2 regions of the Arhodomonas sp. KWT2 genome follow, and region 1 is predicted to be linked to the other one. Evidence: riboswitches for the same ligand, from Rfam matches in the RefSeq annotation. Region 1 holds a riboswitch; the other holds the start of a gene.

Region 1 (7,079 bases):
GATACGCCAGCCCGCCCGCCGGCATCGTGCTGGAGACCGCCGCACAGATCCGCAAACACCGCGCGGATATCAAGCGCGTCGCCGTCGACAGCCACTACATGCCGCTCGGCAACATCACCGGCATCACCGACGAGGAGCGTGCCGCCCTCGGCGCGTGGATCGAGCGAAACAAGGAGTGACAGCGGCATGACGAGCCTGATCCTCGACAACGCCGCGGCCGTCGCGACCATGGAAGGCGACGACGGCGGCGTGCTCCACGACGCCAGCATCCGTATCGAGGACAACCGCATCGCCGCGGTGGGACCCGCGGCGCGCATCGGCACCGATGCCGACCGGGTGATCGACGCCCGCGGGCACATCCTCATCCCCGGGCTGGTGAACACCCATCACCACTTCTACCAGACCCTGACCCGGAACCTGCCGGCGGGGCAGGACGCGGGGCTGTTCAACTGGCTCGTGAGCCACTACCCGGTGTGGGCACGCCTGGATCCGGAGGCGATGGACGTGAGCACGCGGATCGCGGCGGCCGAGCTCATGCTCTCCGGCTGCACCACCGCCGCCGACCACACCTATCTCTGGCCCAACGGCGCCCGCCTGGACGACCAGGTCCACGCCGCGCGAGAGATGGGCCTGCGCTTCCATGCCGGGCGCGGGTCCATGTCGGTGGGCGAATCGGACGGCGGCCTGCCGCCGGACTCGGTGGTCGAGTCCGAGGCCGCGATCCTCGCCGACAGCCAGCGGGTGATCGAGACCCATCACGACGACGCGGACTATGCGATGACCCGCATCGCCCTGGCACCGTGCTCGCCCTTCTCCGTATCGCAGACGCTGATGCGCGAGAGCCTGGAGATGGCCCGGCACTACGGCGTGCACTGCCACACCCACCTCGCCGAGACCCGCGACGAGACGGCCTACTGCCTCGAGCGCTTCGGCCGCACCCCGGTGGAATACGCCGAGGACCTGGGCTGGTGCGGCGAGGACGTCTGGTTCGCCCACATGGTGCACCCGGAAGACGACGAGGTCCGGCGCCTCGGCGCACACCGCTGCGGCGTGGCGCACTGCCCGAGCTCCAACATGCGCCTGGGCTCGGGCGCCGCCCCGGTGCGCGCCCTCCGCCGGGCCGGGGCCCGTGTCGGTCTGGGGGTGGACGGCTCCGCATCGAACGACGGCTCGGACATGCTCGGCGAGGCACGGCAGACGATGCTGCTGCACCGCCTCGTGGACGGTCCCGACGCCATGGGCGCCGTGGAGGCACTGAGCCTCGCCACCCGCGGCGGCGCCGCAGTGCTCGGCCGCAATGACATCGGCCGCCTTGCCCCCGGCATGGCCGCGGATATCGTCGGCTACCGACTCGACACCCTGCCGCTCGCCGGCGGCGCGGTCCACGACCCGCTCGCCGCGCTCGTGTTCTGCCGCCCGCCGCAGGTCGCACTCAGCCTGATCAACGGTCGGCTCCGGGGCCGCGACGGTGCGCTCACGGACGTGGATCTCCCGGCACTGGTTCGCCGGCACAACGACATCGCCCGGCGGATCGCGGCGCACGCGTGAGCGCCGCCACCGTTTGCGAGGCCCGGGGGTAACCGATACATTCGAGCGGTATCCGTAACCCCTAAACATCCCGACGCGGCAGGAGACCATGGCGCAGCAACGCGAGCCACGACCGCTGGAGCAGGCGGGCCTCGAAACGCCCGGACGCGGGCGTCGCGCATCCGACGACGCCATCTACGACGCCATCTACGAGGCGGTGCTGACCCAGCGGCTGCCACCGGGTACACGACTGCCCGAGATCACCCTCGGCGAGCTCTTCGGCGTCAGCCGCTCGGTGGTCCGCAAGGCCCTCTCGCGCCTGACGGCCGACCAGATCATCGTACGCCGCCCCAACCAGATGGCGCTGGTCGCCCACCCGAGCGTCGAGGAGACCCGGCAGATCTTCGACGCCCGGCGGCTGGTCGAGGGCGAGGTGGCCCGCCAGCTCGCCGGCCGCCTCAGCGGCAATGCCCGTGAGCGGCTCGAGCGGATCATCCGCGACGAGCACGCCGCCCACACCGGCGACCGCCAGGAGGACCGGGTCCACCACTCCATGGCCTTCCACCTGTGCCTGGCGGACAACGCGCCTAACGAGGTGCTCGGCCGCATGCTCCGGGAGCTGGTGATCCGCACCTCGATCGTGATCGCGCTGTACAAGGCCCCCGGGATGAGCGCCTGCTACCTCGGTGACGACCACCAGGAGCTGGTGCGCTGCCTGGCCGAGGGCCGCGGCGACGAGGCGGCCACGCTGGTGCGCCAGCACCTCTCCACCCTGGAATCCCGGCTCGCGCTCAGCGACGAGGAGCGCCCGGTGGACCTCGCCGAGATCCTCCGGCGCTGACCCGCCGCCCTACCCCCGGAGGTAGGGCATCAGCCAGCCGAGTCCGGCCGCGGTACCGCTGCGGGGCACGTACTCGGCGCTGACCCAGCCGTCGTAGCCGAGCGCGTCCAGTCGCTCGAACACGAAGGGGTAATGTATCTCCCCGGTGCCCGGCTCGTGGCGGCCCGGGTTGTCCGCGACCTGGACGTGGCCGATGCGGGAGAACGCGGACTCGATATGCCGCACCAGGTCCCCCTCCATCACCTGCATGTGGTAGACGTCGTACTGCAACGCGAGATTGGCGACGCCGGCATCGTCCATCACTCCGAGGGCCTGGTCGGAGCGGCAGAGGAAGAAGCCCGGCACGTCGCGGGTGTTGATCGGCTCGACGAGCAGCTGCACGCCGGCGTCGGCAAGCCTCGGCGCGGCATAGCGCAGGTTGTCGACCAGGCACTCCCGCGCGCACTCCGCAGAGACGTCCCCGGGGAGCCGCCCGGCGAGGCAGTTCACCCGCGGGCACGCCAGCGCGCGAGCGTAGTGGATCGCGGTATCCACGCCGGCCCGGAACTCATCCCGGCGGTCCGGATGGCAGGCGATCCCGCGCTCGCCGGCGGCCCAGTCCCCGGCGGGCAGATTGAACAGCACCTGGCTCAGACCGCTGTCCGCCAGGGCGCCGGCGAGCACCGGCGCCGGATAGTCGTAGGGGAAATGGCACTCGACACCACGGAACCCCGCGGCGGCGGCAGCCTCGAAACGCGCCGGGAATGGGCGCTCCGTGAACAGCATCGACAGATTGGCGGCGAAACGGGGCATGGGAACTCACCGGCGGTCCGCAATGGACCGCCAGTGTAGCGCAGGGTCCCGCCGGACCGGGTAACGGGTCAGGCCGCCTCGCGCAGGCCCTCGCCCGCGGGCACGGGCTCGTGGACGGTCAACAGCGACCGGCGCTGACTCGCAAGCATTACCTCGTAGCCGGTCGCGGGCCGGCGCAGATGCGCCGCCGGATCCGGCCGGCCGCAGCGGCATTCCAGCGACACCGCCGCGCCACGGGGCACCACCTGCCACGCCGCACATGCCGGGCACTCGAGGTGATCCCAGGACTGGTTCGTGACTACGGCCATGACTGCCTCCGCTCGTTCAAAACATGACCGGACGATCACATCGCAACGGGGCGACAGGGGCATTGATCCAGATCAAACCCGCATTTGACCGGCAGACACGCCGGTTCTAGTCTCGGTGACAGTCCCCGGCCGCGCCGGGGACGTTACTGGACGAAGAAGCGGGGGTGCCCGGGTGCGACGACGCATGCCGGGCTGAGAGAGTCCCTTGGAACCTGATCCGGTTCGTACCGGCGCAGGGAGCTTTGCACATCACCGGCCACCGGCCGGCGTCCGCCGTCATCGCGGACGTGCAACCTTCCCTCCCCCCTTTTCGTCGCCTTTTCACTATCTGCGAGCAGAGGCGACACATCATGAACGACACCGATACCGATATCCGCGGCACCGCGGCCGCCCTCGGCGAGGCCGTGACCCGGCCGTTCCCGGGGTCCCGGCGCATCCACGTCAGCGGTCGCCGTGCGGACGTGCGCGTGCCCATGCGCGAGATCGTGCAGGCGGACACGCCCACCCGCAACGGGCCCGAACCCAACCCGCCGCTGGCGGTCTACGACACCTCCGGCCCGTACACCGACCCGGCCGCCGCCATCGACCTGTGCGCGGGTCTGGCACCGCTACGCGCGGACTGGATCGCCGAGCGCGGCGACAGCGAGCGCCTCGACGATCTGAGCTCGCGCTACGGCCGCGAGCGGCGTGCCGACGCCGGCACGACGACCTGGCGCTTCCCCGCGGAACGTACCCCGCGGCGGGCGCGCAGCGGCGCCAACGTCACCCAGATGCACTACGCACGGCGGGGCATCGTCACCCCGGAGATGGAATTCGTCGCCGTGCGCGAGAACCAGCGCCTGGAGGCCAGTCGCGACGATCCCGCCCTGGGCCGCCGCCACCCGGGCGAGCCCCGGGGCGCGAGCCTGCCGGAGACCATCACGCCGGAGTTCGTGCGCGACGAGGTGGCCCGGGGCCGGGCCATCATCCCGGCGAACATCAACCACCCGGAGAGCGAGCCCATGATCATCGGCCGCAACTTCAGGGTGAAGGTCAACGCCAACATGGGCAACTCGGCGGTGACCTCCTCCATCGGCGAGGAGGTGGAGAAGATGGTCTGGGCCACCCGCTGGGGGGCGGACACGATCATGGACCTGTCCACCGGCCGGGACATCCACGAGACGCGGGAGTGGGTGATCCGCAACTCGCCGGTGCCTGTCGGCACGGTACCCATCTACCAGGCCCTGGAGAAGGTCGACGGCGAGGCCGAGGCCCTGACCTGGGAGATCTTCCGGGACACCCTCATCGAGCAGGCCGAGCAGGGCGTGGACTACTTCACCATCCACGCCGGCGTGCGCCTGCCCTTCGTCCCCCTGACCGTGGACCGGCTCACGGGCATCGTCTCCCGCGGCGGCTCGATCATGGCCAAGTGGTGCCTGGCCCACCACCGGGAGTCCTTCCTCTACGAACGCTTCGAGGAGATCTGCGAGATCATGAAGGCCTACGACGTGGCCTTCTCACTGGGCGACGGCCTGCGCCCCGGCTCCATCGCCGACGCCAACGACGACGCCCAGATGGCGGAGCTGCGCACCCTGGGCGAGCTCACCGACGTCGCCTGGCGCCACGATGCCCAGGTGATGATCGAGGGTCCGGGTCACGTGCCGCTGCACCGCATCCGCGAGAACATGGGCGAGCAGCTGCGCCACTGCCACGAGGCGCCGTTCTACACCCTGGGGCCGCTGGCCACGGACATTGCCCCCGGCTACGACCACATCACCTCCGCGCTCGGGGCGGCCAACATCGCCTGGGAAGGCACCGCGATGCTCTGCTACGTCACCCCCAAGGAGCACCTGGGGCTGCCGGACAAGCACGACGTCCGCGAGGGCATCGTCACCTACCGCATCGCCGCCCATGCCGCGGACCTCGCCAAGGGCCATCCGGCGGCACAGATCCGCGACAACGCCCTGTCCAAGGCACGGTTCGAGTTCCGCTGGGACGACCAGTTCAACCTCGGGCTGGATCCGGAGCGCGCCCGGGAGTTCCATGACGCCACCCTGCCCAAGCAGGCGCACAAGGTCGCCCACTTCTGCTCCATGTGCGGGCCGAAGTTCTGCTCCATGGCCATCTCCCAGGAGGTCCAGGCGTTCGCCCGCGAGCGCGGCCTGGACGCCGACAGCGCCCTGGAGACGGGGCTCGCCGAGAAGGCGCAGACCTTCCGCGAACAGGGCGGCGCGATCTACCATCGCCGCTGACCGCTGTGCGGCCGCCCCCGCCGGGGCGGCCGCCGCCTCCCACACCGCCATCCCGATGGCATACAATTGTGGAAAATCCTTCCACGGGGAACGACGTTGGCGGAACGACAAACACGATCCACCGGCCGGCCACGCACCAGCGGGCGAAGCGCCGCACAGAGCCAGTCCCTGACCCGCGGCCTGAGCATCCTCGAAGCCCTCTCCGGCGCCGGCCACGGGCTGACGCTCTCCGAGGTCTCGCAGATGGCCGGGCTGGCGCCCTCCACCACCCACCGCCTGCTCCACACCCTGGAGCAGATGCAGTTCGTCCAGCAGGACGAGGAGCTCGGGCTGTGGCACGTGGGCGTGCGCGCCTTCATCGTCGGCAACGGCTTCATCAGCGCCCGCGACTACGTCGCCGTCGCCCGCCCGTACCTCCACCGGCTCATGGAGGAGACCGGCGAGACCGCCAACCTCGCCGTGCAGGACGAGGGCTACGCCGTGTTCCTCGCCCAGGTCGAGTCCCAGGAGATGATGCGCATGATCGTCAGGCTCGGCAGCCGCGCACCGCTGCATGCCTCCGGCGTGGGCAAGGCGCTGCTCGCCGGCATGACCGAGGCGGAGGTGGAGCGTATCCTCCAGCGCCGGGGGCTCTCGCGGGTCACCGAGAACACCCTGGACACCCCGGCGCGGCTGCACGCCAACCTCGCCGAGATCCGCGAGCGCGGCTACGCCTGCGACTACGAGGAACACGCCATCGGCCTGCGCTGCGTCGCCGCGACCCTGCACGACGAGACCGGCGCGGCACTCGCGGCAATCTCGGTCTCCGGCCCGAGGGCGCGGATCACCGACAGCCTCATGCACGAGCTCGGCGCGGCGGTCTCGCGCACCGCCCGTGAGATCACCGCCCGCCTGGGCGGCCATGCCCCGGACGGCCCGTGAACCGCCGCCGGGACTGTGCGCGACGTCCGGGAAGGACTACGCTGGCGGCAGGCAGCCGGAACACGGAGAGGGGAGCATGAGCGACAGCGACGAGCGCCGGCGCTTCAGCCGCATCGACATGGATCAGCCGGCCCGGCTCGAGGCGGACGGCGCCGGCATCCCCGTGCGGGTGATCGACATCAGCCTGCACGGCGCCCTGGTCCGACCCGAGGCCGAGGCGGCCATCGCGGATACCCCCGCCACCCTCACGATCCCCCTCGGCGACGAGGTGGTCATCCGCATGCACGTCACGCCCATGCACCGTGAGGCGGGCTTCGTCGGCCTGCGCTGCGACGACCTGCCGGTAGAGAGCGCCGGCCACCTCCGCCGCCTGGTGGAGCTCAACCTCGGCGACCCCGAGCTGCTGGAGCGCGAGCTGGAGGCCCTCGCCGGGCTCGGCGACCGCACGGACTGAGCCTG
Region 2 (7,079 bases), on a different contig from region 1:
GGCGCCAGGATCAGCGACACGCCGGAGCGCATCTATGCCGAGGCCGAGCTGGTGGTCAAGGTCAAGGAACCCCAGCGCGAGGAGCGCCGGCAGCTCCGGGCGGACCAGATCCTGTTCACCTACCTGCACCTCGCCCCGGACCCGGAGCAGACCCACGACCTGGTCGACAGCGGCGCCGTGTGCATCGCCTACGAGACGGTCACGGACGGCCACGGCGGCCTGCCCCTGCTCGCGCCCATGTCGCAGGTCGCGGGCCGGATGTCCATCCAGGCCGGCGCCCACTGCCTGGAGAAGGCGGCCGGGGGCGGCGGTGTGCTCGTCGGCGGGGTTCCGGGCGTACCGCCGGCGCGCGTCGTGGTGATCGGTGGCGGCGTGGTCGGCGAGAACGCCATCGCGATGGCCATCGGCCTGGGCGCCGACACCGTCGTGCTCGACCGCGACGTCGGGGTGCTGCGCCGCCTCGCCACGCACTTCGGACCGGCGTTGACCACCATCTACGCCACCCGCCAGAGCCTGGAGGACCAGGTCCTCGACGCGGACCTGGTGATCGGCGCAGTGCTTGTCACCGGCGCGGAGACCCCGAAGCTCGTCAGTCGCGAGATGGTCTCGCGCATGCGCACCGGCAGCGTGCTCGTGGACGTCGCCATCGACCAGGGCGGCTGCTTCGAGACCTCCCACCCCACCACCCACGACGAGCCGACCTTCGTCGTCGACGGCGTGGTCCACTACTGCGTGGCGAACATGCCGGGCGCGGTGCCCCGCACCTCCACGCTCGCGCTCAACAACGTCACCCTGCCCTATGCCCTCGCCCTGGCGGACAAGGGCTTCCCGCAGGCGCTGGCCGAGGACCCGCACCTCCTCGACGGCCTCAACGTCTGCCGCGGGCACGTGACCTACCGCGCCGTTGCCGAGGAGCTGGGCTACCGCTACCTGCCCCCCCGGGAGGCCCTCAAGGGATGAGTGGGGGCGCGCTCAGCGCCGCCCCCACAGCTCGTCCGGCAGGGCGACGCCGTCGGCCAGCGGGTCGCCGGCCTCGACCACGAACCGCGCCTCACCGACGTAGTGGCCGCGGCCACCCACGGTGACGACCACGCTGCCGTCGGCGGCGGCCCCGCGCACCGCGGCGGTGAAGTCCACCCCGGCGATGCCGCGGAACGTCCGCGTCTGTCCCGGCTCGATCAGCCCGCGGGCGTGGGCGAGCGCGAGCCGCGCGGTGACGCCGGAGCCGGTGGGGCTGCGATCCACCTGCCCGCCGCCGAAGATGCACACGTTGTGGCTCGGTGCCTCGCTGCTCGGCGGGACGTCGTCGGTGAGAATGGTGCCGTAGATGAAACCGAGGTCGTCGGCGTCCGGATGGCTCACGCTGAGCTGCTCGCGGGCCGCAGCGGTCATGGCGCGGGCGGCGTGGAGCAGCTGCTCGTAGGGGGTGGCGAAGAGATCGAGCCCCAGCCGCGAGGCGGGCACGATCACGTAGAACGCCCCGCCATAGGCGACGTCCACGGCGATACGGCCGTACTCCGGCACGGTCACGTCGGCGTCCAGGTGGCTGGCGAAGGCCGGCACGCTGTCGAAGCTCACGTCCCCCGGGGCACCATCGGCGTCCGCGTGCACATGCACGGTGACCGGCCCGCAGGGGCACTCCAGCACGAAGTCGGCGCCGTCCGGACCCAGGGTCACCAGCCCCTGGTCCACCGCATACCGACCCAGGGCGATGGTGGCGTGCCCGCACATGGTGCTATAGCCCTCGTTGTGGGTGAACAGCACCGCCATGGCGGCATCCGGATGGCTCGCCCGCGTCGGCCACACGCCGTACATGTCGGCATGCCCGCGGGGCTCCAGCATCAGGCGCCGGCGCACGTGGTCGTGGTGATCCATCGCGTCGCGCCGGCGATCGAGCAGGGTCTCGCCGGCCAGCTCGGGCAACCCGCCCGTGAAGATACGCACCGGCTCGCCCGCCGTGTGCATGTCCACCACCGTGTAGGCCGTCTTCTCCGCCATGGGCACTCCCCCGTCGAAAAAACCGCCATTCTAACCGCCGCCCGGAAAGGCGGCCACGGAACCATTCAGGCCCGGGCGACGGCCTCGCGTCCGGGCACGAGCAGTGCCACCAGCAGGCAGACCGCCGTAGAGGCGATCATCGCCCCGGCGAAAGGCCCCAGGGTCGGCGCCCCACCGGGGAACGAGGCCGCATGGAGGCCGGCGACGGGACCGCCACCCTGCCACCAGCCCGGCACAATGGAACCCGCGAGACCGGCGGCGGTGCCGGCCACCGCGGCGGCCGGCGTGGTCCGCCGCCACAGTCCCATGAGCACCGGCACCACCGTGGTCGCGCACAGCAGGTCGGCGATGAGGAACAGTCGCAGCACGGACAGGCCCTGCAACGCGACGGCCACCACCGGCACCATCAGCACCACGGTCACCCAGCGGGCCGCACCGAGCGACAGGCCGCGGGCCTCGGTGACCGCCAGCGAGGCGATGCCGTTCTGCAGCGTGTCCACGGACGACGCCACCAGCGTGACCGCCAGGACCAGCGCCGGCAGGGTCACCCATGCGGGGGCGGCATTGAGCAGCGCGAAGAAAGGGATCGGCGGATCGCCGAGGGACAGTCCGGTCATCGCCGCGACGATGCCCAGGGCACCGATCACCGCGACCACCACGACGGTGGTGCCGGCCCCGAGGAGCGCCCCGCGCCCGAGCACACGCGCGTCCCGAGCGGCCCAGACCCGCTGCCAGTAGCCCTGGTGGAAGAGGTTGGCGGCGGTCACCGCGAGCACCAGCGCCAGTGCCACCGCCAGGCCGTCCGCCAGCGGCACCGAGGGCATCGCCGACGCCGCCGGCGGCCGTCCCGTCCCGCCCAGGGCGACACCGGTCACCAGGGCCAATAAGGCAAGCAGCAGCCAGGCCTGCCAGCGGTCCGTCTCCAGGCTCGCGCGCAGTCCGCCGGCGGCGGTGTAGGCGAGGGTCGCCACCGCCACGGCTACCACGACCACGCCGCCGTCCAGATCCGACAGCAGCGCGGTGATCGCGCCGATGGCGGTGAGTTCCGCGGCGAGGAAGCACAGCATGTAGAGCACGGAGATCAGCGCCACCCAGCGCCGCACCGCCGTCCCGTAACAGGCCTCCGCGAAGTCGCCGATGCTGCGCCCCTGGGGCACCCGGGACCGGATCGCCGGGCCGCAGAGCGCGAAGACCAGGAACGGCAGCGCGGCACCGACGGCATAGCCGGCGAGGGCCACCGGCCCCACGAAGGCGCCCACCTCCGGCGGGGCGAAAAGGATCCATGCCCCCATGCCGGAGGCGAGGAAGGACAGGCCCAGCACGGTCGCGCCCTGGCTGTTGCGGGCGGTGACGTAGTCGTCCAGCCCGGCCGAGGTGGCACGGGCACGCAGGCCGATCCAGGTAAAGGCGATGAGGGCCACGCCGAGCGTGGCAAGGGTCAGGTACATGTCGCGCTACCTCCGCCGGTATGATCCGGATCAGGTTCCAGGGTCTGCGCGGCGCGCACTCTCAGTCCGTGACGGACTCCCCTGGCGACGGTCGGATTGTGGTGAGTCGGTGATTCTCGCGCGCAGCCGCGCCGATGGCAAATCCGGCGGTGCCACGAAAAAGGCCACCGGCACGGGGTGCCGATGGCCTTCGTCACGCTCGCGCGCCCCCCGGCGCGGGGGACACGGACGGGCGTTGCGCCTCAGGCGCCCTGCTTCGCACCCTTGGTGCGGATCTTCTCCTTGATGCGGGCGGCCTTGCCCTGACGATCGCGGAGATAGTAGAGCTTGGCGCGGCGCACGTCGCCCTTGCGCTTGACCTTGATGCTCTCGATCACCGGGCTGTGCAGCGGGAAGACGCGCTCGACGCCCTCGCCGTGGGAGGTCTTGCGCACGGTGAACGCGGAGTTCACGCCGCGGTTGCGCTTGGCGATGACCACGCCCTCGAAGGGCTGCACACGCTCGCGGTTGCCCTCCTTGACCCAGACGTTCACCAGCACGGTGTCACCGGGTGCGAACGCGTCGAGGCTGCGCCCGGACTTTTCGATCTGTTCCCGCTCAAGCTCTTTGATGATGTTGCTCATGACCACAAACCCCTAGCGTTCCGAGTCCCCTCGGTACTCCTCGATGAATTCTTCCAGTAGCGCCTGCGCGTCGCCGTCCAGCTCCCGCCCGGACAGCAGCTCAGGGCGCCGCAGCCAAGTCCGTCCCAACGCCTGCTTGCGCCGCCAGCGCGCCACCGCCTGGTGATCGCCGCCGAGCAGCACCGCCGGCACGTCGCGCCCGTCGATGGACTCCGGACGCGTATAGTGCGGGCAGTCCAGCAATCCCGCCGTGAAGGAATCCTCCTCGGCGGAATCCACATGCCCGAGCACCCCGGGCACCAGCCGGCTCACCGCATCGATGAGCATCATCGCCGGCAGCTCGCCGCCACTGACCACGAAATCCCCGACCGAGATCTCGCGATCCACCTCCGCGGCGATCAGGCGCTCGTCCACACCCTCGTAGCGGCCGCACAGCAGAATGAGCCGCGGCAGCCGCGCCAGCTCGCTCACCGTCGCCTGGTCCAGCGGCCGGCCCTGAGGGCTGAGATAGACCACCGTCGCCGGCGTCGGCACCGCCGAACGCGCCGCGTGTATCGCGTCGCGCAACGGCTGGACCTTCATGACCATGCCGGGACCGCCGCCGTAGGGCCGGTCGTCCACCGTGCGGTGGCGGTCCGTCGTGTAGTCCCGCGGGTCCTGCGGGGCGATCTCGATCAGCCCGCGCTCCACCGCGCGCCGGGTCACCCCGGATTCCGTGATCGCCCGGAGCATCTCCGGGAAGATCGTGACGACATCGAAGCGCACCGTCAGTCTTCCGGGTCCCAGTCGACCTCCAGGCGCCCCGCGCCGAGATCGACGTCGAGGACGAAGACGTCGACGACGAACGGGATCAGCCGCTCGCGCTCGCCGGCCACGACCATCACGTCGTTCGCCCCGGTCTCCATCAGCCGCCTGACACGGCCGAGGACCACGCCCTCGCGGTTGACGACCTCGAGCCCGACGAGGTCGTGCCAGTAGTACTCACCCTCTTCCGCCGGCGGCAGCGCCGAGCGGGGCACGGCGATCTGTCGCCCGATGAGCGCCCGCGCCGCATCGCGGTCTTCGACGCCCTCCAGATGCGCGATCAGGCCCTTGCCCTGTTGCCGGCCCGAACGCAGCTTCAGAGTACGCGCGGCGCCGGCATCGTCGAGCAGCTGCCACTCGGTGAAGCCGAGGATGTTATCCATCGGCCGGGTCCAGGAATACACCTTGACCCAGCCCTGCACACCGTGAACGCCCACGATCTCGCCCAGCACCACGGGCGGGTCATCCTGCGCGCCACGCTGCACCAGCCGCCTCCCGGGTCGTTACGCCTCCGCGGCCGCGCCCTTGCGCGCCTTGCGGATCAGCCCCTCGGCACTCTCGGTCGGACGGGCGCCACGCTCGAGCCAGTGGTCGACACGCTCGAGCTCGAGCTTGAGCGAGACTTCCTGACCGGTCGCGACCGGGTTATAGAACCCGAGGCGCTCGATGAACCGACCGTCCCGCGGGTTGCGGCTGTCGGTAACGATCAGGTGGTAGAAGGGCCGCTTCTTCGCGCCAGTGCGAGCTAGACGAATGGTTACCATCGTGTTCGTTAATCCCCTGTGATCGGCAAACAGAACTGGGCTACCGATGTAAAACGCGCAAGTCTACTTGAAACCGCGCCGATGTAAAACCGCCCCGACGGGGCATCACCGCAGGAAACCGGACGGGCCGCCGGGCGGCATGCCGCCGCCCCCCGGTGGAAAGCCGCCGCCTCCGCCGCCGCCGAACTGGCGCATCATCTTCTGCATCCCGCCCTTCTTCATCTGCTTCATCATCTTCTGCATCTGCTTGTGCTGCTTGAGCAGGCGGTTGACGTCCTGCACCTGCAGCCCGCTGCCGCGAGCGATGCGGCGCTTGCGCGAGCCGCTGATGATGTCGGGGCGGCGCCGCTCGCGCGGGGTCATGGAGTCGATGATCGCGATCTGGCGACGGATCTGCTTCTCACCGACCTGGTCCTGCATCTGCTCGGTGAGCTTGCCCATGCCGGGGAGCTTGTCCATCAACCCGCCCATGCCGCCCATCTTGTTGATCTGCTGCATCTGCTTGCGCAGGTCGTCGAGATCGAAGCCCTTGCCCTTCTTGAGCTTGGAAGCCATCTTCTCGGCTTCGCTCTTGTCCACCGAGCGCTCGACCTCCTCGACGAGGCTGAGCACGTCGCCCATGCCGAGGATGCGGGAGGCCACCCGGTCCGGGTGGAAGGGCTCGAGGGCGTCGGTCTTCTCGCCGACACCGAGGAACTTGATGGGCTTGCCGGTGATGTAGCGGATCGACAGCGCCGCACCGCCGCGGGCGTCGCCGTCGGTCTTGGTGAGGACCACACCGGTGAGGGGCAGCGCCTCGTCGAACGCCTTGGCGGTGTTGACGGCGTCCTGGCCGGTCATGCTGTCGACGACGAACAGCGTCTCCACCGGATCGAGGGCGCCGTGCACGCGCTTGACCTCGTCCATCATCGTCTCGTCGACGTGCAGCCGGCCGGCGGTGTCGACCAGCAGGACGTCGTAGTACTCGCGCCGGGCACGGTCCACGGCCGCCTCGGCCGCGGTCACCGGGTCGTCGCTGGTCTGGGTGGGCTGGAAATCCACGCCCACCTCGCCGGCGAGGCGCTCGAGCTGATCGATGGCGGCGGGACGGTAGACGTCCAGGGATACGGTGAGGACCTTCTTTTTCTCACGCTCGGCGAGCCAGCGCCCGAGCTTGGCGATACTGGTGGTCTTGCCGGAGCCCTGCAGCCCCGCCACCAGGACCACTGCGGGCGGGCGGGTGGCCAGGTCCAGGCCGGTGTTCTCCTCGCCCATCACGCGCACGAGCTCGTCGCGCACGATCTTCACGAAGGCCTGCCCCGGCGAGAGGCTCTTCATCACCTCCGAGCCGAGGGCACGCTCACGGACGTCGTTGACGAAGGACTTGACCACCGGCAGCGCGACATCCGCCTCGAGCAGCGCCATGCGCACCTCGCGGAGGGTGTCGCGGATGTTGTCCTCCG

The links. Region 1 has a riboswitch for thiamine pyrophosphate ahead of thiC (phosphomethylpyrimidine synthase ThiC). Riboswitches for the same ligand answer to the same signal wherever they lie in the genome.
Region 2: it holds a riboswitch for thiamine pyrophosphate, as region 1 does, so the genes downstream of both, ACEZHJ_RS11470 (sodium:solute symporter) here and thiC (phosphomethylpyrimidine synthase ThiC) in region 1, are expected to answer to the same signal.

The regions. Positions count from the first base shown of each region.
Region 1 is NZ_JBHFPQ010000050.1:131,816-138,894, forward strand. It holds gene ACEZHJ_RS15375 (urate hydroxylase PuuD) at 1-179, shown strand, start outside; gene ACEZHJ_RS15380 (8-oxoguanine deaminase) at 187-1,548, shown strand; gene ACEZHJ_RS15385 (GntR family transcriptional regulator) at 1,637-2,368, shown strand; gene hyi (hydroxypyruvate isomerase) at 2,378-3,160, opposite strand; gene ACEZHJ_RS15395 (hypothetical protein) at 3,229-3,468, opposite strand; TPP riboswitch at 3,619-3,724, shown strand; gene thiC (phosphomethylpyrimidine synthase ThiC) at 3,819-5,699, shown strand; gene ACEZHJ_RS15405 (IclR family transcriptional regulator) at 5,796-6,620, shown strand; gene ACEZHJ_RS15410 (PilZ domain-containing protein) at 6,697-7,074, shown strand.
Region 2 is NZ_JBHFPQ010000046.1:81,105-88,183, reverse strand. It holds gene ald (alanine dehydrogenase) at 1-960, shown strand, start outside; gene ACEZHJ_RS11475 (proline racemase family protein) at 973-1,998, opposite strand; gene ACEZHJ_RS11470 (sodium:solute symporter) at 2,064-3,446, opposite strand; TPP riboswitch at 3,436-3,539, opposite strand; gene rplS (50S ribosomal protein L19) at 3,689-4,069, opposite strand; gene trmD (tRNA (guanosine(37)-N1)-methyltransferase TrmD) at 4,082-4,834, opposite strand; gene rimM (ribosome maturation factor RimM) at 4,837-5,361, opposite strand; gene rpsP (30S ribosomal protein S16) at 5,377-5,637, opposite strand; gene ffh (signal recognition particle protein) at 5,743-7,079, opposite strand, start outside.